Regions from separate parts of the Paenibacillus thiaminolyticus genome, predicted to be linked through region 3. Evidence: predicted binding sites of a transcription regulator. Region 3 holds the regulator's gene; each other region holds the start of a gene.
What was found. Region 3 encodes Rex, which represses fermentation and respiration genes when NADH is low (regulators of the CRP and FNR family bind a similar motif). Its sites were predicted from a motif close to TTGTGAAATATTTCACAA; they were not measured.
Positions count from the first base shown of each region.

Region 1 (5,787 bases), 3.1 Mb from region 3:
CAGCACTCATGCTGATAAGCATGCTACAGCTTGGCGTCATGGTCATTGGGATTGGACTTGTTATGCTGGGGCTTATTTTTTTCAGTTCTTACGTTTCTCAGCGTTTATCCCGTCAGGAAGTTTCCGCGCAAACTGAGCTATACGGATTTTTATCTGAAAATATTCAAAACATCACTGATTTGAAATTAATGGGGGCGGAGCAGGATGTCATTGCCAAATGGAAGCTGTTCTTTACGAAACAATTAAAAGCGACGGAAAAGCGAAGCGTCTGGACATCCATCATCGGCTCCAATTCAATCAGCATACAATTGATGCTTCCCCTGCTCCTGTTATGGGCCGGGGCTTATTATGTGCTGGAAGGGAAGATGACTCTTGGAAGCTTGCTGGGATTCCAAGCATTGGCCGCCTCCTTTATGGTTCCAATCGTTTCTTTGGGCCAAACCTATCATGATTTAGTGAATGTACGGACTTATATTCAGAGACTTCAGGATGTAATCGGAAGCACACCTGAACCTATGGGGGAAAAAATACCCTCTCCGTCGTTTCAAGGTCATATCGAATTTTGCGACGTCTCTTTTAAATACAATAAATATGGCAGTGAGATTCTCAAAAACATCTCTGTGGCTGTGCGGCCGGGTGAACGAATCGCTATCGTTGGCGCGTCCGGATCGGGTAAAAGCACAGTCACTAAGTTATTGCTTGGGCTGTACGAACCAACGAAGGGCATCATCAAAATTGACGGCATGAGCATCAATACATGGAACAAACAAGAACTTCGAAAACGTATCGGCGCCGTGCTGCAAGAATCGCGTTTATTTAATGCGACAATTATGGATAATATCCAAATGTACCATAAAAATGTTACAATGGATATGGTTGTGCACGCTTCAAAACAAGCCGCGATTCATGATGATATTATGCGGCTTCCGCTAGGCTATCAGACGATGGTATCTGAGAATGGTTTTAATTTTTCCGGAGGACAACGGCAACGGATCCTTCTCGCTCGCGCTTTGTTCCATCGTCCCACCATCCTGTTGCTGGATGAAGCGACGAGTTCACTGGATTTGATGTCGGAGCAACTCATTTGCGATTCCTTGCGCCATATCTCCTGCTCGCAAATCATTATCGCGCACCGGTTGAGTACCGTTCGGCATGCTGATCGCATCATCGTACTTGATGATGGGAAAATAACCGAGATGGGGAGCCATCAGGAATTGATGAGCTTTCAGGGGAAATATTACGATTTATATACTTCGCAGGATGAGAACCATGTGTTCTCGCCTGTTTCTTAACGGGAGCAGATGTTATGATCTCAAGCTTTCAACTATACAAGACCGTCTATCTATCTCGCGTAAAACAGATGGCACGGCGCGATATCGTACTGCTGGTGGTGATCCTGGCTTTGCTCCCCCGCGGGGCGTCTCAACTGACGGCCATGCTGGCATCCAGTCCGTTCCCTTCCGTCTATATCGGGCTGGGAAGCTGGCTGATCGGTTTCATCGCGGGCATCAGCTTGTTTGCCGCCAGTTCCCATGTGGCGGAGGCTCGCTTTCTATGGTCATCGGGACGGGGAGGTTCCTTTTTAACCGCCTATTCCCTTTGGAAAAAAACGCCCTTCCTGCTCCTCCTCGCGTGGATCATTATCGGCCAGCTCATGTGGACCCCGTCACATGCCGACATGTGGCTCTGGCTCATGCTGATGCTGCTTGGATTCTCTTACGCGGAAGTGAGCGGGTATTCCTATAGGTCGGGACGCCTTGCCTTCCAATGGCTGGCTGTGATGTGGCTGGCCGTTAACCTGGCGGGGGCAGTTCTTCCCCTTGCTCTTGCGGCACGGATGCTTGGCGCGGCAATCATCATAGCGCTCCAATTCCTGTGCGCGTTCCGGGCGGCGGAATACGCCTGGCCGCAAGTGATGCGCTCGACGCTTCCTGCAGAGACTGGCGCCAAGACACGCATGCTGTCCCATTATCCGCTGTTCCGCAAGGAGCTTTACTTGGTGACCCGCTTCAAAGACGTTGTTCCCTTTCTCTTCTGCATCTTCGCTTTGGAGCTGTTCTGCTTCTATGCTGCCGCTGACAGTCACGCGGTCATCCCAATAGGCGCTGGCCTGCTCATCTGGCTGGCTAATGAGATTTGGACGGTGAGAGGCTTCGCGAATGAAGGCAGAGGGCTGTCCTTATATACGGTTACCTTGGATGCATGGCGTACGATGTTGTCTGCGAAATGGCTTTTTTATTGGACAATGGGCGCAAGCATCGCCGCGATTCATTACCTTGGATGGCAGTTCGGAATAGAGCGGTCCTGGACCAATTCAATGATACTCTTCCTCAAGAGCGCCTTTCTTGCTTCTACACTTGCCTCTTTTGGTCTGTTGGCAGGGTACCGCTTTACGTCTTCCGGCCGCGTCACTTTGGTTGGACAGCTATGGATTACCCCAAGCATGATTCTGCTCCTGTATTTGCATCAATTGCATTTTGTTCTCTTTATTTTATTCACCGCAGTCATTCAGATTGGTTTTATCCGGTTATACCGCACCATTCCTGACAAAATTCCTGCAAATGGTTAAGGAGGGATGCAAGCGATGGGCAAGACAGAGCCTCTCTCGCTGCACTTACATCGCATCGGCTATGCCTACGGTAACACCCCCATCCTGCAAGAGATAGATTGGACCCTGCAATCGGGAGAAATAACGGTACTACTCGGCCCGAACGGTGCGGGCAAGACGACGCTGCTGCATCTCATTGCTGGAATGAACCAACCGCAGCAAGGCAGCATTACGCTGAATGGCCAGGTTCTGAACTGGCAGGATCAGCGCTACAAACAGCGCGTCGGATATATGATGGAGTTTCCTTTCCAGTACCCGTTTTTGACCGTCCTTGAAATGATGAGATTAAGCGGCCGACTGCGCAATGTCCCCAAAGATTTGCTAGAAGAGCGGATGCAGCACTGGCTCAAGCAATTCGGGCTGCAATCGTACAGCGGTTATCCGATAGGCTCCCTATCTCAGGGCACGGCCAAAAGAGTGGCGCTGGCGTCAACGCTGCTTCACGAACCGGATATTCTCCTCCTGGACGAGCCTACCAACGGTCTGGACCCGGATCAAGTCATTACGGTGCGGGATACGTTGCAGACGTACTGCGCCAAGGGCGCCTTGATTCTGCTATCGACTCATATCATCGGCCTGGCAGAGAAAATCGCGCACCAAGTCGCTATTTTACGGAAAGGGCGCATTGTGTACGCCGGCAATCCGACGGAGGATATCGAAAGCTTATATGTATCGCATGTGTAAACCCTGCTGCGGCGGCGCATTCCGCCATCCTCGCGGCAGTTCCTTTCTCTAACTTTGTGATTTTATTCACATAAATATCCTTAGATTTCCATTACTCTTATGAGTGTGATGTAATACATAACTTCGTTACAGATGAGTAGGGGGTAGACTGATGAAGAAATGGTTGCTATCTTGCATGGCATTGATTCTGGTCCTGTCACTTGCCGCGTGCGGCGAGAAAAAAGAGGCGGCTGACATCGTCATTATCGGTGCGGGCGGCGCGGGTATGACGGCTGCCATTGAAGCCCACAATCAAGGAGCCAAAGTCGTTCTGCTTGAGAAACTGGCTTTCGTCGGAGGCAATACCGCTCGTGCGGAAGGCGGCTTGAACGCTGCGGGAACCGAATACCAACAGGCAGCCGGCATTGAAGACAGCGCTGAGCTCTTCTTCGAAGATACAATGAAAGGCGGCAAAGAAAAGAACAATCCGGAGCTCGTCAAAACATTAACGGAAAAGGCGAAAGACTCCATCACCTTCCTGAAAGAGAACGGAGCGGAATTGTCTGAAGTCGGACGCGCCGGCGGAGCCAGCGTTGACCGCATTCACCGCCCGCAAGGCGGTGAGGCGGCAGGCAACTTCATGGTCGTCGCGTTGAAGAAGCGCATTACCGACCTGGGCATCGATCTTCGCCTGAATACTTCCGCTACGGAAATCATCAAGAATGACAAGGGCGAAGTGACCGGCGTCAAAGCCATGGACAAAGAAGGCAAGGAATTCACCATCGACGCGAAAAAAGTCATGATTACGTCCGGCGGCTTCGGCGCCAACTTCGACATGATCAAGCAGTATGATCCGAAGCTCGCGGACTTCAAAACGACCAATGCGCCTGGCGCGTTAGGCGAAGGGATTGTCATGGCTGAACAAGCCGGCGCGGCCCTGGTTGATATGGAGTACATTCAGATTCACCCGACGACCATTCCTGGTCAAGGCGTCTTGATTACGGAAGGCGTGCGCGGCGACGGGGCGATCCTCGTCAATGAAGACGGTCAGCGCTTCACCAATGAATTGCTGACTCGCGATGTCGTATCCCAAAATATTTTGGCGCAAAACGGCAAGCATGCGTACTTGATTTTTACGGATAAGCTCGTGGAGAACAACCATGCGACCGAAGCTTATTTCAAGCAGAATCTGGTGAAGGAAGGCAGCACCATCGAAGAACTGGCAGGCCAAATCAATGTCGATCCGGCGAATCTGGCCGAGACCGTGAAGCAGTACAACGGATATGTCAAGAACAACAAAGACGATCAATTCGGCCGTGAAAGCATGAAGCTGTCTTTCGAGCAAGGAAAATACTATGCCATTGAAGTTACGCCGGGCATTCACCATACCATGGGCGGCATTGTGATCAATACGAAATCCCAAGTGCTGGACAAAGACGGCAACGTGATTCCGAACCTGTTCGCTGCTGGCGAAGTGACCGGGGGCGTCCATGGCGCCAACCGTCTCGGCGGCAACGCGCTGGCGGATATTACGACATTCGGCCGCATTGGTGCGGATGAAGCGGTCACAGAAATCAACAACAAGTAAGAAAGGCGGTACCCGATATGAAAAAAACATTGGCATCCATCACCGCATTAGTGCTTGCACTGCTGCTCGTCGCCGGATGCTCCTCTTCCGGGCAATATAAGGATGGCGAATATGAAGGCAGCGCGCAAGGGAACGAGGGCGAAATCGTTGTATCTGTCCTCGTCAAGGGCGGCAAAATCGATAAAATCGACATTACGAAGCAATCCGAGACGCAAAGCTTGCTTGATGGCGTTATTGAAAATACGATTCCTGAAATTATCGAGAAGCAAACAACAGAAGGCGTTGACGTGTTGGCCGGCGCCTCCAAATCGAGCCAAGGTGTTATTGATGCGGTAACCCAAGCCTTAGGATCGGCTAAAAAAGAATAACCTAACGCACCCCTTGGTTTCATCACCGATATGCCGCAACGCATTCAATAATGGCCAAGGGGTGCTCTGTATTCGAAGCCTGCACCGGCTCCCATGCAAAAAGCGGCTCCATGTCATGTCCTCCCGGACCTTGGGCCGCCTTTTGTGCATAACATTCATTTAACCCAGCTCGCGCACGGCCTCAAGCACCTCTTCCGTGTGCCCTTTCACCTTCACCTTGCGCCATTCCTTCGCCAGCTTGCCCTCCCCGTCAATCAGAAAGGTCGAACGAACGATGCCGTAATACTCCTTGCCGTACATCTTCTTCAGCTGCCAGACGCCGAACAGGTCGGCCACTGCATGCTCCGTGTCGGCAAGCAGCGGGAAAGGCAGGCCGTGCTTCTCAATGAACTTCTCGTGGGACTTCAAGGTGTCGGGGCTAATGCCCAAGACGACCGCATTGTATTTCTCGAAGTCGCCGTGGTAATCGCGGAAGTCGCATGCCTCCTGTGTGCAGCCTGGTGTCATATCTTTCGGATAGAAATAGAGCACGACCTTCTTGCCCGCATAATCGCGCAGCG
Region 1 covers NZ_CP041405.1:4,628,876-4,634,662, reverse strand. The annotation lists partial or broken gene FLT43_RS30580 (ABC transporter transmembrane domain-containing protein) at 1-410, shown strand, start outside; gene FLT43_RS30575 (peptidase domain-containing ABC transporter) at 414-1,292, shown strand; gene FLT43_RS20610 (hypothetical protein) at 1,307-2,569, shown strand; gene FLT43_RS20605 (ABC transporter ATP-binding protein) at 2,585-3,292, shown strand; gene FLT43_RS20600 (flavocytochrome c) at 3,444-4,859, shown strand; gene FLT43_RS20595 (FMN-binding protein) at 4,877-5,227, shown strand; gene bcp (thioredoxin-dependent thiol peroxidase) at 5,387-5,787, opposite strand, start outside.
Region 1: a site for Rex is predicted at 3,347-3,364, ahead of FLT43_RS20600 (flavocytochrome c). Genes of this name have one in related genera too.

Region 2 (5,787 bases), 2.4 Mb from region 3:
CGCGGCCCGAGGCGGAACAGCGCCTCCAGCAGCTGGCTCCGCAGGCTGGCGCCGGTCTTCTCGGCGAATCGGTAAGCCACTTGCTGCTGCAGCAGTGCCGTCATCTGGCGCACGAGAAAAGCAAGCAGGAACAGCCCGATCTTGCCGGCTTGTTCCTGCCATGCCGCCCCGGCGAACAGGGCGGATATTGCTTCTGCCAGCCAGATGGCCAGCATAATAATAGATAGTGTGTGCACCAGGGCAATGGCGGTCAGACTGGCAAGAACCGGCTTGATCCCTTGGTAGCCGAACAGATTCTTGCCCATTAGTATTCGAGATGCTGCTTCTCGTTCACGCGCTTATGGAAGACGAAGTAGCTCCAAATCTGGTAGCCAAGCACGAATGGCAGCAAGGTTACCGCTACGATCGTCATCACTTTGAGCGAATAAGCGCCCGATGCCGCATTATGAATCGTCAAGTCGAATGCACTGTTGATGGAGCTGATCATCACCCGCGGGAACAAGCCGATAAAGACGGATGCGATCGACAGCAATATAATGCCTCCGGTCATACCGAACGCCCAGCCGTCCTTCTTCTGCTTCATGAAGTAGCCTGCGAGCAGGAAGACGATCAGGCCGAGGACGGCAACGACAGCCAGGATGGCGCCGCGAACCTCGAACACATCGGTCATGAAATAGGTCATGACCGCGAACAAGACGAGCAGAGCGGCGAGCGGAATCATCAGCTTCCGGGCAAGACGGCGTGCGCGCGCCTGCAGATCGCCCTCCGTCCGCAGCGTTGTGAACATGAGGCCGTGCACGAGGCAGAGCACCGTGACAGTAATGCCGCCTACTAATGTATAGAGATTCACCATGTCGAACAGACCCGCGTTCATCTCCATCTGCTGATCGATGGGAAGACCCTTAATCAGCCCGGCGAACACGACGCCGAACAGGAACGGAGGCAGCAGGCTGCCTACGAAGATAGCCAGATCCCATGTTTTCTTCCAACGCTCGCTGTCCACCTTGCCCCGGAATTCGAAGGCGACGCCGCGCACGATAAGCGCGAGCAGCAACGCGACGAGCGGCACATAATAGCCGCTGAACAAAGTCGCGTACCAGTTCGGGAAGGCGGCGAACATCGCCCCGCCGGCGGTCAGAAGCCAGACCTCATTGGCATCCCAGAATGGGCCGATGGAATTGATTAGCACCCGGCGCTCTCCGTCGGTTCGCGCCAGGAATTGAGTCGACATGCCAACCCCGAAGTCGAAGCCTTCGAGGAAGAAAAAGCCGACGAACAACACAGCGACAAGAACGAACCATAATTCATTGAGTGAGAGCATGACGTTCCTCCTTATCGAATGGATCGTGAGACACGTGGACAGTAACATCCTCGTTAGGTCCTTTTTTGATAACGCGTACGAACAGGTAGACCAGCACGATAGCCAACACCGTGTAAATGGTGGAGAAGGCAATCAGGGAGAACAGCACCGAGCCTCCCGATACGCTAGGCGAGATACTGTCTTCCGTCGTCATCAATCCGAATACGGTCCATGGCTGACGGCCGATCTCGGTCATAATCCAGCCCGACGTATTGGCAATGAACGGCAGCGAGATGGCATACAGCATGAAGCGCATGAACCAGGTGTTCTTCTGATCCAGCTTCTTGCGCGCCATCAGATATACGCCGTACAGGCCGAGCAGAATCATCAGCGAGCCGGCAGCAACCATGATGCGGAAGCTCCAGAAGGTCGTGCGCACCGGCGGAATATAATCGCCAGGTCCGTATGTTTGCTCGTATTCAGCCTGCAGCTCCTTCATCCCGCGGACTTCCCCGGAGAATTTGCTGTAGGACAGGAAGCTAAGTAAGTATGGAATCTTCACTTCCATCTGGTTCTCTTGCTTAGCCGGATCGATAGCCGCGATAACCGTCCACGGCGCAGGATCCGGACTTGTCTCCCACAAGCTCTCGGCTGCCGCCATCTTCATCGGCTGCGTATGCACCAGATACTGTGCTTGCTGGTGGCCGAAGATCGCGACCAGGAACGACGAGATCAAGGCAACAACGATACCCAGCTTGAAGGATTTTTTGAAAAACTCAAAGTCTTGGCGGCGCAGCATCTTGTATGCACTGACACCCGTAATAAGGAAGGCGCCTGTCGCAAATGCGCCCAGCACCGTATGCGGGAATTCCACCAGCAGCTGGCCGTTCGTAATCAGCGCGAGGAAATCATTCATCTCGGCCCGGCCATTGTTAATTTCGAAGCCGACTGGACGCTGCATGAACGAGTTGGCAGCGAGAATCCAGAAGGCGGACATCGTCGTTCCGATAGCCACTAGCCAGATGCACAGCAAGTGCACCTTCTTGCTCAGCCGCTCCCAACCGAAGATCCAGAGCCCGATGAACGTAGACTCCATGAAAAAGGCTAGCAGCGCTTCGATGGCAAGCGGTGCGCCGAACACGTCCCCGACGAAGCGGGAGTAATTCGACCAGTTCATGCCGAACTGGAATTCCTGAATGATACCGGTCACTACGCCGACGGCGAAGTTGATGAGGAACAATTTGCCCCAGAACTTGGCCATTTTCTTATACTCTTCATTGCCCTTGACGACGTACATCGTCTCCATAATGGCGATAAGCAGCGCCAGCCCGATGGATACCGGGACGAAGAAGAAGTGAAAAATCGTCGTCGACGCAAACTGGATGCGTGATAAGATTAGCGTATCCATTTTTTCGTTCCACCTTTCTTTATTATGCGGGAGTTCAAAAAGGTCCGTTCGGTTTTCAGCCTTTCAGTACCTTTGTGAACATCCTCTTTTGAGGCCCTGCCGTACGCTTCGGGCAGCCGTCTTCGCCCTACGCGCATGGCATAAGCCGTTGACTGCGATACGAGGAACAGCTCGATCAATGACAAACGTTACAGGACTCAGTGTTATTTTGTCAGATGGACACGCGGGCTAATGTGATTTTTATCACATCTTATCAGAATAGAGTGAGCAAATTGCGAACTTTGTGCCATTGTTCACAAAAGCTTAAAAATTAAACTTGAGCTGGAAGAGAAAAGGCATAGCATTACCGCAAAAGGAAGCGGTTGATATCTACTTTTTCTTTATCTTTTTCCATAAAATACTATTAAGAAATGTGCAAAAAGAGGCCTTGAGAGCTACATCAATGAATTAAGTTGATCAGTAATAAGAACACAAAATAGCCGCGAGGGATCGCGGCCAAGTCACGTCAAAAATATAAAATTTTTATTCCAACGACCTAACTTACTTTAGAAATTTCCACGGTCAAAATAAACACCAACGCAAAAAGGATTAACATCCAAATCCCCACATTCAAATTTTTTCTAATCTCGAACATACCAATAATCCAAAGCATGGCGGTGATCGAAACCATAACCCGGAAGTGCGAACTAGGCGTATTTGTGATAATCCCTTCTATGGCAGGCAAAAGAACGATTGCTAGTGCTACATGATACCAAAGCGGCTTTTTGTTCATAATCCCTTCCCTTGGCTAATTGTTGGTCTATATCCATTGTAGCAAAACTCCAGGAAAATTCCAGAGTCTGTAAATAAACCGACCACCCCAAAGACGACCATGCATCCCGGGAGTGGACGGTTATCAGCCGGTTCAGTTAGGGATTTTTCTTGCCGATCTCCACAACCGTGCCGCTCTTGATTGCATTGGCCGGCCGATCCTTGTGATACAGCCAATAGGGCGGCGTATCCGTCACTTGTTCAATCCGCAGGCGGAATTCCTTCTTCGGCAGTTGATCCCACTCGATGATCAGCATATTGCCATCGACGGCAATACGCTCCGGAGGAACGAATGTCCCCCCCTCTTCGGTAATAAGTTGCAGGCTGCCGGGAAGCTTGGCGGAGGACTCGTCGATTCGCTTCTGGAACGAAATGAGCGTCTTATCATGCCGCGGACGGGCAACGGTGACCGGAACGGGCGCTTCCTCATACATGTACTTGCCGATATGATATTCATAGGCCGTCCACGTAAGGAATCCCATCTTCGCGGCCTCTTGGCCGAACGAGTCGTACCAAGCCCGGTCCTTCACCATGGCCAGCGACGATCCGATGTCGGCCTGTACGCCAAGCGGAATGTTCGGATGAACGGCGCGAATCTGATCGGCGAAGCGCTGATAGCTGCGGATATACTGCGGCGGAAGGGCGTCCTGAGGCTTAATCCAGTCGGGCCAATGCGTCTGCAGGATATGCAGATCGGGCCGGACCGCCGCTATCATCTCTGCGGCATCGAGGCCCTGCATCTCGCGCAGCGTATCCACGGAATCCGGGCCGGCGTCAATCGCGAGCGACCAGGTCGCGACGAGAATATCCTTTCTCGCGTCCCGCACCCCGCCTGTCCCGTTCATCAGTTCATCGAGGAAGCGGTTGACAGCCTCGACCCGGAACTCGATCCAATCCTCGTACAGCTCGACATTCGTCAGATAGAAGTCCGGATCGTCCGGATCGGTGAAATTCGGAATACGGTCATGCCCATACTGTTCACGGAAGGCCGCTTGGGCCAGCGGACCGACATCGCCGTACACGCCGCGATCGATGCCGTCCCATTCCGGAAAGTATGGCTCTGCAACTTCAATGCCGTCGAACGGGATATCCCGGACCAGGCCGGCCAGCTTCTCCTTCTTCCACTGCGCATAAGCTTCGCTATGCGGGGAGAAGCGGTAATACCCGTCATTGACCGGGGTCAACAGCTCCATCTGCCAGCTCGGCCAATCGGCGGGAAAGCCTTCGACAGAGTACGATCCGTTGCCGAGGACGAGCGCCCAGACGAACAGCCCTCTCTCCTGAAAAGCCTCGACAAGCTCGCGGTTAACTTGGTTCTCATTAACGACGAAATAGCGGACGGACTTGTACCCGTTCTGCACAATCTCATCGGCGATGCTCGCTGCCGAGCGATTTTGATAATAACGGAACCCCGGATCGACCTGAATGGTCGGGCCCGATAAGGCCGAAGCCTTGCCTGTGCCGAGAGCTGCTCCTGCTCCCTGTTCCCCTTGCTCGGCGGCCTGCCCGCTGCCGGAAGGGAGCACATAAAAGAGAACGGTTAGAGCGGCCAAGCAAATGCCCGCTTGGCGGTACCATCCCCGCTGGCGAAATCGGAACATATTGAACACCTCCTCTAACGGATCTCCGGCTGCTCCCTGTTCTGCAACTACGGCAGTTCGACCCACTCATTGGGCCGCTTGGCCGCCAGCAAGCCATACTCGATGATGGTGATGACGGCGACGGTCTGGGCAGAAGGAACCGTGACCTGCCCCGACTCGAAGAAGGCAACCAGATCTTGAATGAACAATTGAAAAAAATCCGATTCCGGCTTTAGGATTCGGCAGTTCCCCGAATCGTATGCAACCGCGGTCGTGAACGGACAATCGCCGCCCAGGTGATGCATCGTCGCCTGCCGGCCATCCTTGAATTCGATCAGGAGCGCGGGGGCATTCCTGGTCCCGATGAACATGACGCGCTTCGCTTCCGTTCCCATCAGCGAGACGATCGGTTCGATCTGATGGATCGAGTAGTTCTCGAACGCGCCGGGTCCCCAACTGGATACGGCCTCGATTCCCGCGCGCTCTGCCCCAACATATTCGGCAGCGAACCGCAAGGCCGACGAGGAGTACATCGGCGTCCCGTGCCGGGCCGCGCGCTCGAACAGGCGCAGCGCCGTCGCCCGATCCGGGGCGAAGGTCTTGTCGATGTACGTCGGCTTTCCCGAGGCCAGCGGCAGCTGGGCGAGCGCTTCGTGATGCTCCGGATTGTCAGGCGACAGCACGATGAG
Region 2 covers NZ_CP041405.1:3,587,009-3,592,795, forward strand. The annotation lists gene cydD (thiol reductant ABC exporter subunit CydD) at 1-305, opposite strand, end outside; gene cydB (cytochrome d ubiquinol oxidase subunit II) at 305-1,321, opposite strand; gene FLT43_RS15925 (cytochrome ubiquinol oxidase subunit I) at 1,305-2,708, opposite strand; gene FLT43_RS15930 (hypothetical protein) at 3,244-3,480, opposite strand; gene FLT43_RS15935 (N-acyl-D-glucosamine 2-epimerase) at 3,617-5,119, opposite strand; gene FLT43_RS15940 (Gfo/Idh/MocA family oxidoreductase) at 5,167-5,787, opposite strand, start outside.
Region 2: a site for Rex is predicted at 2,990-3,007, ahead of FLT43_RS15925 (cytochrome ubiquinol oxidase subunit I). Genes of this name have one in related genera too.

Region 3 (5,787 bases):
GCAGCCGCACGATACGGGCATCCGGATACGCCTGATGAATAGTGGCCTTCACCGTGGCTTTATCCACGCTGTCGGCTGCCGGGATCGAGGTGACCCGATCGGGAAATACCCATACCCAGACGGCCTTCTCTTCCTGGTTGACCCCATTAATAACATAGACGACTTCTTCCCATATACTCTTGTCAATGCCGTTTACCTCGGTCAACGGCATTTCCTGCTGCGCGCGCTGCAGGATCTCTGCTTCTTTTACCCGCTCATCGGAATAAATGTAATTGACGTACATTACCAAGGCGACAATGAATAGGATAAGCACGAGGAACGCCAGCACGGCGATGAACCACCGGTTGCGGCGGCGGCGACTGCGGCTTCTGGCCATGCGCTCCTCCCGTCAGCGCTCGAGCAGGCGCTCGAAGCACCGCTCGGCTTCATAGAGAATGCGCTCTTCGTCCAAGGTCAGGCACTGGCCGTCCTTAACCACTTGGCGCCCGTCGACCCATACATGAGCGACGTCTTTGGCGGAAGCGGAATAAATCATATGCGAGACGAAGTCGGTATGCGGGACGAAATGCGGCTGGTTCACATTGACCGCCACGATATCCGCCTTCATGCCGGCTTCCAGCAGACCCAGCTTCTCTGCCCGGAGCGTCTGCGCTCCGTACAGCGTCCCCATACGCATCGCTTCGGCCGCCGGAACCGCCGTCGGATCGCCGGATACACCCTTATGGATCAGGGCAGCCAAGCGCATCTCTTCGAACATATCCAGATTGTTGTTGCTTGCCGGCCCGTCGGTTCCCAGCGATACGGTTACGCCGGCGCGCAGCAGCTCCGGAACCCGCGCCACGCCGGAAGCCAGCTTCAGATTGCTGCCCGGATTATGGGAGACGGCCACGTCATGGCGAGCCAATACTTCGATCTCCTCATCGGTCAGATGAACGCCGTGCGCCACGAAGGAAGGGCGCGAGAAGAAGCCGAGCTTCTCCAGATGAGCGACGGGACGCAGCCCATAGTCCGCGACATTCTGGGCGACTTCCGCCGCGGTCTCCGACATATGCGTATGCAGCGGAAGATCGAGATCATGCGCCGCCTGCACGAACTTCTCGATGAAGCCCGGCGGGCATGTATACGGAGCGTGCGGAGCCAGCATCGTCGTAATGCGGCCGTCCGCCTTGCCGTGCCACTCGCGGGCGAATTGAACGGCTTCCTGCAGCTTCGCTGCCTGCACGTCTTCTGGGCATAGACCGATCGCGCCGCGCATCAGGCAGGCGCGCATGCCGGATTCCTCGACGACCTTGGCCACCTCATCCATATGGTCATACATATCGACGAATGTCGTCGTCCCGCCTTTCAGCATTTCTAGAACCGAGAGCGCCGTCCCCCAACGGACGTCCTCCGCAGTGAATTTTGCTTCCATCGGCCACATTTTCTCTTGCAGCCACGTCTGGAGCACCATATCATCGCCATAGCCGCGCAGCAGCGACATCGCCGCATGGCCGTGGGTATTAATGAGCCCCGGAATGAAGAACAGCCCCTTGCCGTCGATCCGCATCGCCTCGGGCGTATCATGCTCTTGCGGCAAATGTTCTCCCACATAGACAATCATGTCATTTTCAATGACCATCGTACCTGTAACCGCCGTGTGCTGCGCGCCTGGGCGAAGTGACGCAAAGTTCCCGTTACTAATAATAAGTTTCGTCGTCATTCTACCGGAGCTTCCTTTCTCTCATCGGATAAATAATAGGCCAGACTGAACATGTCCGTCGTAAAATCGGCGGTATGCACCCGCACGTGAGGCGGGACGCGAAGAATAACCGGAGCGAAGTTCAAGATTGCCTCCACTCCCGCGTCGACGAATTGCTCCGCGACATGCTGCGCCTCCGAGGCGGGTACGGTGATGATTCCGATGCGGATTTTATGTTCGCGCACGGTGTCCGCCAGCTCGCTCATCGGCTGTACGCGCAGATTGTTGATCTCGGTGCCTACCTTCGGCTCCAGCTGGTCGAATACAGCCACAATCCGCATATTGTCCTTCATATATGCCGTATAGTTGCACAATGCATGGCCCAGCTTCCCCGCTCCGACGAGACCGACATTAATAATCTGATCCAGCTTCAGTATATGGCGGATTTGTTGAATCAGGTAAGAGACGTCATACCCAATTCCTTTGCGTCCAAAATCGCCGAAATATGCCAAGTCTTTGCGAATCTGGGCGGGATTGAGGTCCAGCTTCTGACCCAAATCCTGTGAAGAAACCGTCAGAACCTCTCGCTGCTTCAGTTCCATCAGATGACGTAAATAAACCGGCAGTCTGCGAACGACAGCTTCTGATATTTTCAACGTTTTCATATCTATTTCGTTGCCCCCTCATCGCTCTTACACGCCTATTTTTCGTGCTCGCTTAACCACGCTTCGATTCTGGGCACCAGCTGCACATTGGCCATGTGCTCCATCTTCGGCCCAGGAAGCGAATATAAGAAATGTTTGCCGTAGCTCGTCTCAATGACCCGTGTATCGTACACGATGACGATGCCTTTGTCCTGAGCGGTCCGCACAAGGCGTCCGAAGCCTTGCTTGAAGCGGATAACCGCCTGCGGAACCGAATATTTGCGGAACGGGTTCTGCTTCTGGCGCTTCAGCCGGTCGCATTTGGCTTCGACGAGCGGATGGTTCGGCGGCTGGAACGGCAGCCGGACAATGGCGAGACAGGTCAGCGCGTCTCCAGGAATGTCGACCCCTTCCCAGAAGCTGCTCGTACCGAGCAGCACGGAGGCCGGCTGCTCCCGGAAGCGGCGCGTCAGCTTGCTGCGGTTCCCGCTGTCGATGCCTTGGCCCAGCACCTGAATGCCGCTCGCGCTCAGCGCCTCCTTCAGCGGCTCGTATACATCCCGGAGCATACGATACGAGGTGAACAGGACGAGCATTCTGCCGCGCGTGACGAGCGCTACATCCCCGATCGATTTCGCGAGCGTCTGATTGAAGACCGCGTCGGATGATCCTTTGACGCTGGGGAAATCGCGCGGGATAACGACCAGCGCCTGCTCCCGGTAATTGAACGGGGAAGGCAGAATGACCGTATGCAGCCTGCCGTCGTTAGCAGCCTCCATCAGCCCGATTTGCTCCTGCACGAACTGGAAGGACTTATCTACGGACAATGTGGCTGAAGTGAGGATGACGCTCTTCTTCGGCTCGAAGAAATAACGGTTCAACGCCTCGCTCACGTCAACGGGCACGGCATACATCTGCAGCGACTTGAATTTGAACTGCGTGTTGCCCTCCATCCAGTAGACCGTCTCTGGATCCGATCCTTGCATGAACAGCCGGAAATCGTCGCGGACCAGGCCTACATCCTTCAGAAGCCCGCTAATATCGACGATGACGCCTTCCAGTTCGTCGTCATCGGCCTCTTTCCACTCATTGACCAGCTTCTCGCCCGAGCGCACAATATCGCTGAGACGGGTGTGGATCGATTTCTCCAGCTCTACCGCCTCGGGCCAGCTCTCCGGACGCTCGCCGGCCGGGAGGCGCAGCACCGCCTGCCCGCCCTCGAATTGCCCGGCTTCCCCGGAAGGAAGCAGCTGATACAGCATGTCATGCAGCCGATCCCATTGTTCCTTCACGTCGACGATCTGCTGCAGCAGCTTGTCGATCCCTTCGGCCCAGATAAGCGCTTTCTCATGGCCTGACAACCGAAGTCGCTGTTGAAGGACGACAAGAGCGCCGCTCTTGCTGTCTTTGAACAGCCGGGTGAGCGGGTGAATGAGTGAAAAATATTGCAAATTCGTCCCCAAGTGCTTGCCGGCCGTCTCCTCGAAATGATGCGCCTCGTCAACGACGAGATGCTCATAGCCTGGCAGCAGACGATGGTCCGCCATCACGTCGGTAAATAATAACGAATGGTTCGTAATGACGATATCGGAGAGGTTCGCGTTATTTTTGGCCCGGTGATAGAAGCAGCGGCGGAACCAAGGACAGGAACGGTTCAGGCACGAATCACTGTCGCTGGATACCGAATCCCAGAACTCGGGGCCTTTGTGAACGAGATGAAGCTCCTCGTCATCTCCATGCTCCGTCCGGCTAAGCCACACGAGCAGCTGCGCCGCTGTAATGCTGTCATCTCTTGCGTGGACGAACTCTCTGTTACTTATTTTATGTTCAAATTTACGCAAACACAAATAGTGACTGCGCCCTTTTAGTAGCGATACCTTGAACGAAAAAGGAACAATCTGCTCCAGAAGCGGCACATCGCGCTGTCTCAGCTGCTCCTGCAGGTTGATTGTATGGGTGCTGACGACCACCTTCTTCTCATGAAGAACGCTCTGATACAGGGCCGGAAGCAAATAACCGAGCGACTTGCCGGTTCCCGTCCCGGCTTCAATCAGCAGATGCTTGTCCTGATCGAGACATTCCATCACTTCGTTGAACATCTGCTCCTGCGAAGCGCGGGGCTCGTAATGATCAAGCATCGCTTCCATTCGCCGCTTCACTTCATCCAGAAAATGGCGGAACGACTTGCCGGACAGCGGGTTGTCCGCGGACGCGTCGCGGGGCGGCGGCGTGTCGGTCCAATCGTCCTGCTTGAGCATCAGCTGACGGTGGGGGAAATAGCCTTCCTCCTCCCAGCTGGCCATATTGCGTTCCCGTTCAGTTAGCTTCTCCGCCAGAAGCCACTTCAAATCCCGCTCCTCGTGATCCCCGAACACATCGACGATGCCTTGCAGCGTAAGCAGAGGCAGGTCATCAATAGCTTCCATGCACCGGCGGAAGATGTCCGCCGTCGCAAGCGCGTCGCTGTCCGCCTGATGAGGCCTGTCATGGGCAATGCCGAAATCATGAGCTACGGAGCCTAGCTGATAGGAAGGAAGCGAAGGGAACAAAATGCGAAGCAGCTCAATCGTGTCCAATATCCTTCCGGTGAACGGCAAATAACCGGTCTGCTCCAGCGCTTGGCGCAAATATTGGTAATCGAAGCCTACATTGTGGCCCACAAGGACAACGTCGCTCAGCAGCGGCACCATCCCGGTCATGGCCTCGTCCAGATCTGGCGCATCCTGAACATCCCCGTCGGAGATGCCGGTAAGATTGGTAATGAATTCGGGTATGCTTACCGTCGGACGGACCAGGGTGTGGTATTGTTGTTCTACGTTCAGATCATGCCCCAGAACGACAAGGCCAATCTGTATAATTTCATCGCTGGGCTGATTGCCCGTCGTCTCAAAATCCAACACAGCAAATCTCATTATCTGTTAATTCCTCTCACCGTTTCTGTTCTTAGCATAACAGATGATCGGTCATTTGGAAATGCACAGAGGGAAACATCTGTGCGTATTTTTACGTACAGGTTTCCCTCTCTGGTTACGGCATGTGAATCCACTCACCGCCATATTGCAAATGATCGCCATCCGACAGACACGCTTTCAAGTTCAAAACAGGCTCTGGCAGTGAAGGATCAAGCAGGTGCGCTTTGCTGAAGTATTCCTTCGCTTTGGAAAGATCCCGCTGCTCGGCGCTGATGCATCCCAAGGCATTGTAAGCGATCGCTTTGAGGCATTTGCTCTCGGTCAGAGGAATGATGAGTTGAAAATGATGTCCCGCTTCCTGATTCCGGCCCAGATGCAAATAACTCATGGCCAAATAAATGCGGCTGTCGATATGGTCCGGCCTTATCGATGCCGCCGCTTCCAAATGCTTGACGGCTTCATCATACATCATCAGCATGTAGTATCCCTGACCTCGCTGGAACGGATCCGTAATATCGGGCAGTGTCGGCTGCGGCTGCGCCTCGATCACGTC
Region 3 covers NZ_CP041405.1:1,152,672-1,158,458, forward strand. The annotation lists gene FLT43_RS05150 (DUF5590 domain-containing protein) at 1-376, opposite strand, end outside; gene FLT43_RS05155 (amidohydrolase) at 389-1,699, opposite strand; gene FLT43_RS05160 (redox-sensing transcriptional repressor Rex) at 1,696-2,343, opposite strand; gene dinG (ATP-dependent DNA helicase DinG) at 2,379-5,234, opposite strand; gene FLT43_RS05170 (tetratricopeptide repeat protein) at 5,350-5,787, opposite strand, start outside.

Region 4 (5,787 bases), 240 kb from region 3:
AGTCTGGTCAGGCTGTAAAAGATAGACGGAAATCAGGGTATAAAATATGCACGGAAATCAGGGTATAAAATATAGACGGAAAAAAGAATCAATATGTGATGCAGATCACATACAGTTCATCCGCAAATAAGCTACACTTGGATTGTGAAAAGATTCACAAATAAAAACCGAGGAACATCGGATGATATCCGCAGCATCATAAATAGAAATAATACCGGCAAAGAAGCGGAACCCCGGGTTGACTTGGTCTACGGAGCGGAGGCGGAGAAGATGGCAGCACAACCGAAAGCAACAGCAATGGAAAAGAAGAATGTTCCGAACGCAGCAGAACATATTGATCAATTGGTGGCACGCGCCAAGAAGGCTCAAGCCGCATTTATGGACATGACGCAGGAACAGATTGACACGATTGTGCAGCAAATGGCGTTAGCCGGTCTCGACAAGCATATGCACTTGGCGAAAATGGCGGTCGAAGAGACAGGCCGCGGCGTATATGAAGACAAAATCACGAAAAATATTTTTGCCACGGAGTACATCTTCAACTCGATTAAATACGAGAAAACCGTCGGCGTCATCGAGGACAATCCGAATGGCGCATATATGAAAATTGCGGAGCCGGTCGGTATCGTAATGGGGATTACCCCGGTGACGAACCCGACATCCACGACGATGTTTAAGGCGCTCATTTCCATTAAGACACGCAACCCGATTATTTTCGGATTCCATCCGTCGGCGCAGAAATGCAGTGCGGAAGCAGCGCGCATTTTGCATGACGCAGCGGTCAAATACGGCGCACCTGAGAACTGTATCCAATGGATTGAGTATCCGTCCATGGACGCGACCAATGCACTGATGAATCATCCGGACGTAGCGCTCATCCTCGCGACAGGCGGTGCGGGCATGGTCCGGGCGGCGTACGGCTGCGGGAAGCCGGCGCTCGGCGTAGGTCCGGGCAACGTGCCTTGCTTCATTGACAAGACGGCGGAACTGGAGCAGGCAGTTACCGACTTGATTCTGTCCAAAACATTCGACAACGGTATGATCTGCGCATCCGAGCAGGCGGTCATTATCGAAGAACCGGTCTTCGCCGAAGTGAAAAAGCTGATGCAGGCCAAAGGCTGCCGCTTCCTGACGAAAGAAGAGATCGGCAAGCTGCAGGGCATGGCGATGAAGCCAGAATCCTGCGCCGTCAATCCGGCTATTGTCGGCCAGTCGGCGAAGCAGATTGCCGAGATGGCAGGGATTTCGGTGCCGGACGATACGAAGATACTCGTAGCCGAGCTGGACGGCGTCGGTCCGAAGTTCCCGCTGTCTGCCGAGAAGCTGAGCCCTGTGCTCGCCTGCTATAAAGTGAAGAATGTGCAGGAAGGTATTGACCGGGCAGCCGAGATCGTCACTTTTGGCGGCATGGGTCACTCCTCCGTCATTCATTCCCACGACGATGACGTGATTAACCGCTTCGCTGACCGTCTGCAGACCGGACGGATTCTCGTCAACTCGCCGTCGACACACGGCGCTATCGGGGATATTTACAACACGAATATCCCTTCGTTGACCTTGGGCTGCGGCTCCTATGGACGCAACTCGACGTCTTCCAACGTAACGGCCGTCAATCTGCTCAATATTAAACGGGTGGCGAAGCGAACTGTGAATATGCAATGGTTTAAAGTGCCGAACAAGATTTATTTTGAAAAGGGTGCAACGCAATATTTGGCCAAAATGCCGGACATTCACCGGGTGATGATCGTCACCGACGCCATGATGGTGAAGCTCGGGTACGTCGAGAAGCTGGAATACTATCTGCGCCAGCGCCGCACGCCGGTTGCGATCGAAGTCTTCTCCGATGTCGAGCCGGATCCGTCCACGAAGACGGTAGAGCGCGGGGCGGAAATGATGCGGAGCTTCGAGCCCGACTGCATTATCGCCTTGGGCGGCGGCTCGCCGATGGACGCGGCGAAGGGCATGTGGCTGTTCTACGAATATCCGGATACTGACTTCGATAATCTGAAGCAGAAGTTCTTGGATATCCGCAAGCGCACATTCAAATACCCGCGCCTGGGCCAAAAGGCCAAATTCGTCGCCATTCCGACAACGTCCGGTACCGGATCCGAGGTTACCTCGTTCGCGGTCATCACGGACAAAGAGAAGGGCAACACGAAATATCCGCTGGCAGACTATGAGCTGACGCCAGACGTGGCCATCATCGACCCTGAATTCGTCTACAGCTTGCCGAAGACGGCCGTGGCCGACACCGGTATGGACGTATTGACGCATGCGATTGAAGCTTACGTCTCCGTCATGGCTAGCGATTATACGGACGGTCTGGCGATTAAAGCCATCCAACTCGTCTTCGAGAACCTGGTGAAGTCTTACCGGGAAGCATGCCCGAAAGCGCGTGAAAAAATGCATAACGCTTCGACCTTGGCGGGAATGGCGTTCGCGAATGCGTTCCTCGGCATCAACCACAGCTTGGCGCATAAGTGGGGGGCGCAGTACCATACGGCGCACGGCCGCACGAATGCGATTTTGATGCCGCATGTCATCCGCTACAACGCGAAGAAGCCGACGAAGTTCGCTTCCTTCCCAAAATATGACCATTTCGTCGCAGATGTGCGCTATGCCGAGATCGCCCGCATTCTCGGATTGCCGGCCCGCACGACGGAGGAGGGCGTGAAGAGCCTTATCGAGGCCATCCGCGGCCTGAACCGCGAGCTGGGCATTCCCGAGTCGTTCCAGGAGCTGGGCTTCGATGCCAAGGATTTCGAATCCCGCGTCGACTATCTGGCCGATCGCGCCTTCGAAGACCAATGCACAACCGCCAATCCGAAGCTGCCGCTCGTAACCGAGCTGGCGGAAGTATACCGCGACGCTTTCTATGGCCGCTTCGAATAAGAAAAACAGTGCATCACTAGCACATGACTAGCCACCACTAGCGTATGAACAGGCAGCGGAGAGCAATAGCTCTTCGCTGCTTTTCGCGTGTGAGGGCAAGCGCTGCAGAAATAATCGTGCTTTTATCTATTTTATGTGATTATTTTCACAAAAAGTTGCTTCTTTGTGATGTACATCACACCGAAACTACGTGAAAGGAGGTACAATTAAAATGCGGCAAGGATAGAGGCTGCAGTGCAGCGGCGACGCTGCGTAAGCCACTCAGGCAGGAAAAAAGCGGGCGGTTATCGAACGAAGAAGGCAGAAGGTAACAGCCGCGTACCCTTAAATGTGAAATTCATCACAACAAAGTAAGGTTAAGGTATAGAGAGAACCGTGTCGGGTGGCGCCTTCGTTGTCAGCACATACGAAAAGTAAACAGTATGGAGGGATTACGATGTCGGTGATGGAACGTAAAACAGAAGTAAAAGAACAAGCGTGGCGTGGATTCAATACGGGAAAATGGCAAAATCATGTGGATGTGCCCAATTTCTTGGAAGGCAACATCCAGCCTTATCACGGTGATGAGGCATTCTTGGCCGGACCGACCCAGAACACCAAAGATCTATGGGATATCGTAAGCCAATTGTCGAAGGAAGAGCGCGAACGCGGCGGCGTGTGGGATGTCGATGTCAATACACCATCGACGATTACCTCGCATAAACCAGGCTATTTGGACAAGGATAAGGAGAAGGTAGTCGGCGTGCAAACCGACGCTCCGTTCCGCCGTTCCATCCAGCCGTTCGGCGGCATCCGGATGATGATTGACGCTTGTAAAGCGTACGGCTTCGAAATGCCTGATGAAATCATCAAAATGTTCACAGACATTCGCAAGACGCATAACCAAGGCGTATTTGATGCATATACTTCCGATATGCGCATGGCCCGCAAAGCCGGCATTATTACAGGCTTGCCGGACGCGTACGGGCGCGGACGCATTATCGGCGACTACCGCCGCGTAGCATTGTACGGCGTAGATTTCCTTATTAAGATGAAGCAGAAGGATCTGAACGACCTGGAAGTTGACGTGATGACGGATGACGTTATCCGCGACCGCGAAGAGCTGTCCGAGCAAATCCGGGCGCTGACGGAGTTGAAGCAGCTGGCCGAGATGCATGGCTTCGATATTTCCAAGCCGGCTCAAAATGCGAAGGAAGCTTTCCAATGGGTTTACTTCGGTTACTTGGCAGCAATCAAAGAGCAGAACGGTGCGGCAATGTCGCTCGGCCGCGTATCGTCTTTCCTCGATATTTATATCGAACGGGATCTGGAGGAAGGCGCGCTGACCGAAGAAGAAGCCCAAGAGCTGGTCGACCATTTCGTTATGAAGCTCCGTATCGTCAAGTTCCTGCGTACGCCGGATTATAATGACTTGTTCAGCGGCGACCCTACATGGGTGACTGAATCGATCGGCGGCATGGCCGTGGATGGCACGACCCGCGTCACGAAGAACAGCTTCCGCTTCCTGCACACCCTGTACAATCTGGGACCGGCTCCAGAGCCGAACCTGACTGTGCTGTGGTCGACGAAGCTTCCGGAAGCATTCAAAAAATATTGCTCCAAAGTATCGATCGAGACGAGCTCGATTCAATACGAGAACGATGATCTGATGCGCCCAATCTATGGCGATGATTACGGTATCGCCTGCTGCGTATCCGCGATGCGCATCGGTAAGCAAATGCAGTTCTTCGGCGCTCGCGCCAACCTGGCGAAATGTCTGCTGTACGCCATCAATGGCGGCAAGGACGAGAAGCTGGGCGTGCAGGTCGGACCGGAGCTGCCTCCGATTACGAGCGAAGTGCTTGATTACGATGAAGTCGTCAAACGGTTCAAGCAGATGATGGAGTGGCTGGCGAAGCTGTATATGAACACGCTGAATGTCATTCACTATATGCATGATAAATACAGCTACGAACGGATTGAAATGGCATTGCATGACCGTGAAATTCTCCGGACGATGGCATGCGGCATCGCGGGCCTGTCGGTCGCAGCCGACTCGCTCAGCGCCATCAAGTACGCGAAAGTCAGACCGATTCGCAACGAGCAAGGAATCGCGGTGGACTTCGAGACCGAAGGCGAATATCCTTGCTACGGCAACAATGACGATCGCGTAGACAGCATCGCGATCGACCTGGTTGAATCGTTCATGAATATGATCCGGAAGCATCATGCATACCGCAATGCGCTCCCAACCCAATCCGTATTGACGATTACGTCGAACGTCGTCTATGGTAAGAAGACCGGTACGACGCCGGATGGACGCAAAGCGGGCGAACCGTTCGCTCCTGGGGCGAACCCAATGCACGGCCGCGACCGCAAAGGAGCCTTGGCTTCGCTGAGCTCCGTCGCGAAGCTGCCATATGAGCACAGCCTTGACGGCATCTCGAACACGTTCTCCATCGTGCCGAAGGCGCTGGGCAAGGAGCTCGATTCGCGCAAATCGAACTTGACGTCGATGCTGGATGGCTACTTCGGCAGCAAGGGGCATCACTTGAACGTCAACGTATTTGACCGCGAGCAGCTGCTTGACGCGATGGAACATCCGGAAAATTATCCGCAATTGACGATTCGCGTATCCGGATATGCGGTCAACTTCATCAAGCTGACGCGCGAGCAGCAGCTCGATGTTATCAACCGCACATTCCACGGCAGCATGTAACACACAGGCATGTTAGCCGGAAGAGAAGGGACCGTGAGCGACATGATTGGACGCATACACTCCGTAGAAACGTTCGGCACGGTGGATGGGCCGGGTATCCGCTTCATTCTGTTCATGCAGGGCTGCGCCCTGAAGTGCAAATATTGCCACAACCGGGATACCTGGGATCTGCACGGCGGCACCGAGATGTCCGTAGA
Region 4 covers NZ_CP041405.1:1,394,109-1,399,895, reverse strand. The annotation lists gene adhE (bifunctional acetaldehyde-CoA/alcohol dehydrogenase) at 298-2,892, shown strand; gene pflB (formate C-acetyltransferase) at 3,329-5,590, shown strand; gene pflA (pyruvate formate-lyase-activating protein) at 5,633-5,787, shown strand, end outside.
Region 4: a site for Rex is predicted at 3,221-3,238, ahead of pflB (formate C-acetyltransferase). Genes of this name have one in related genera too.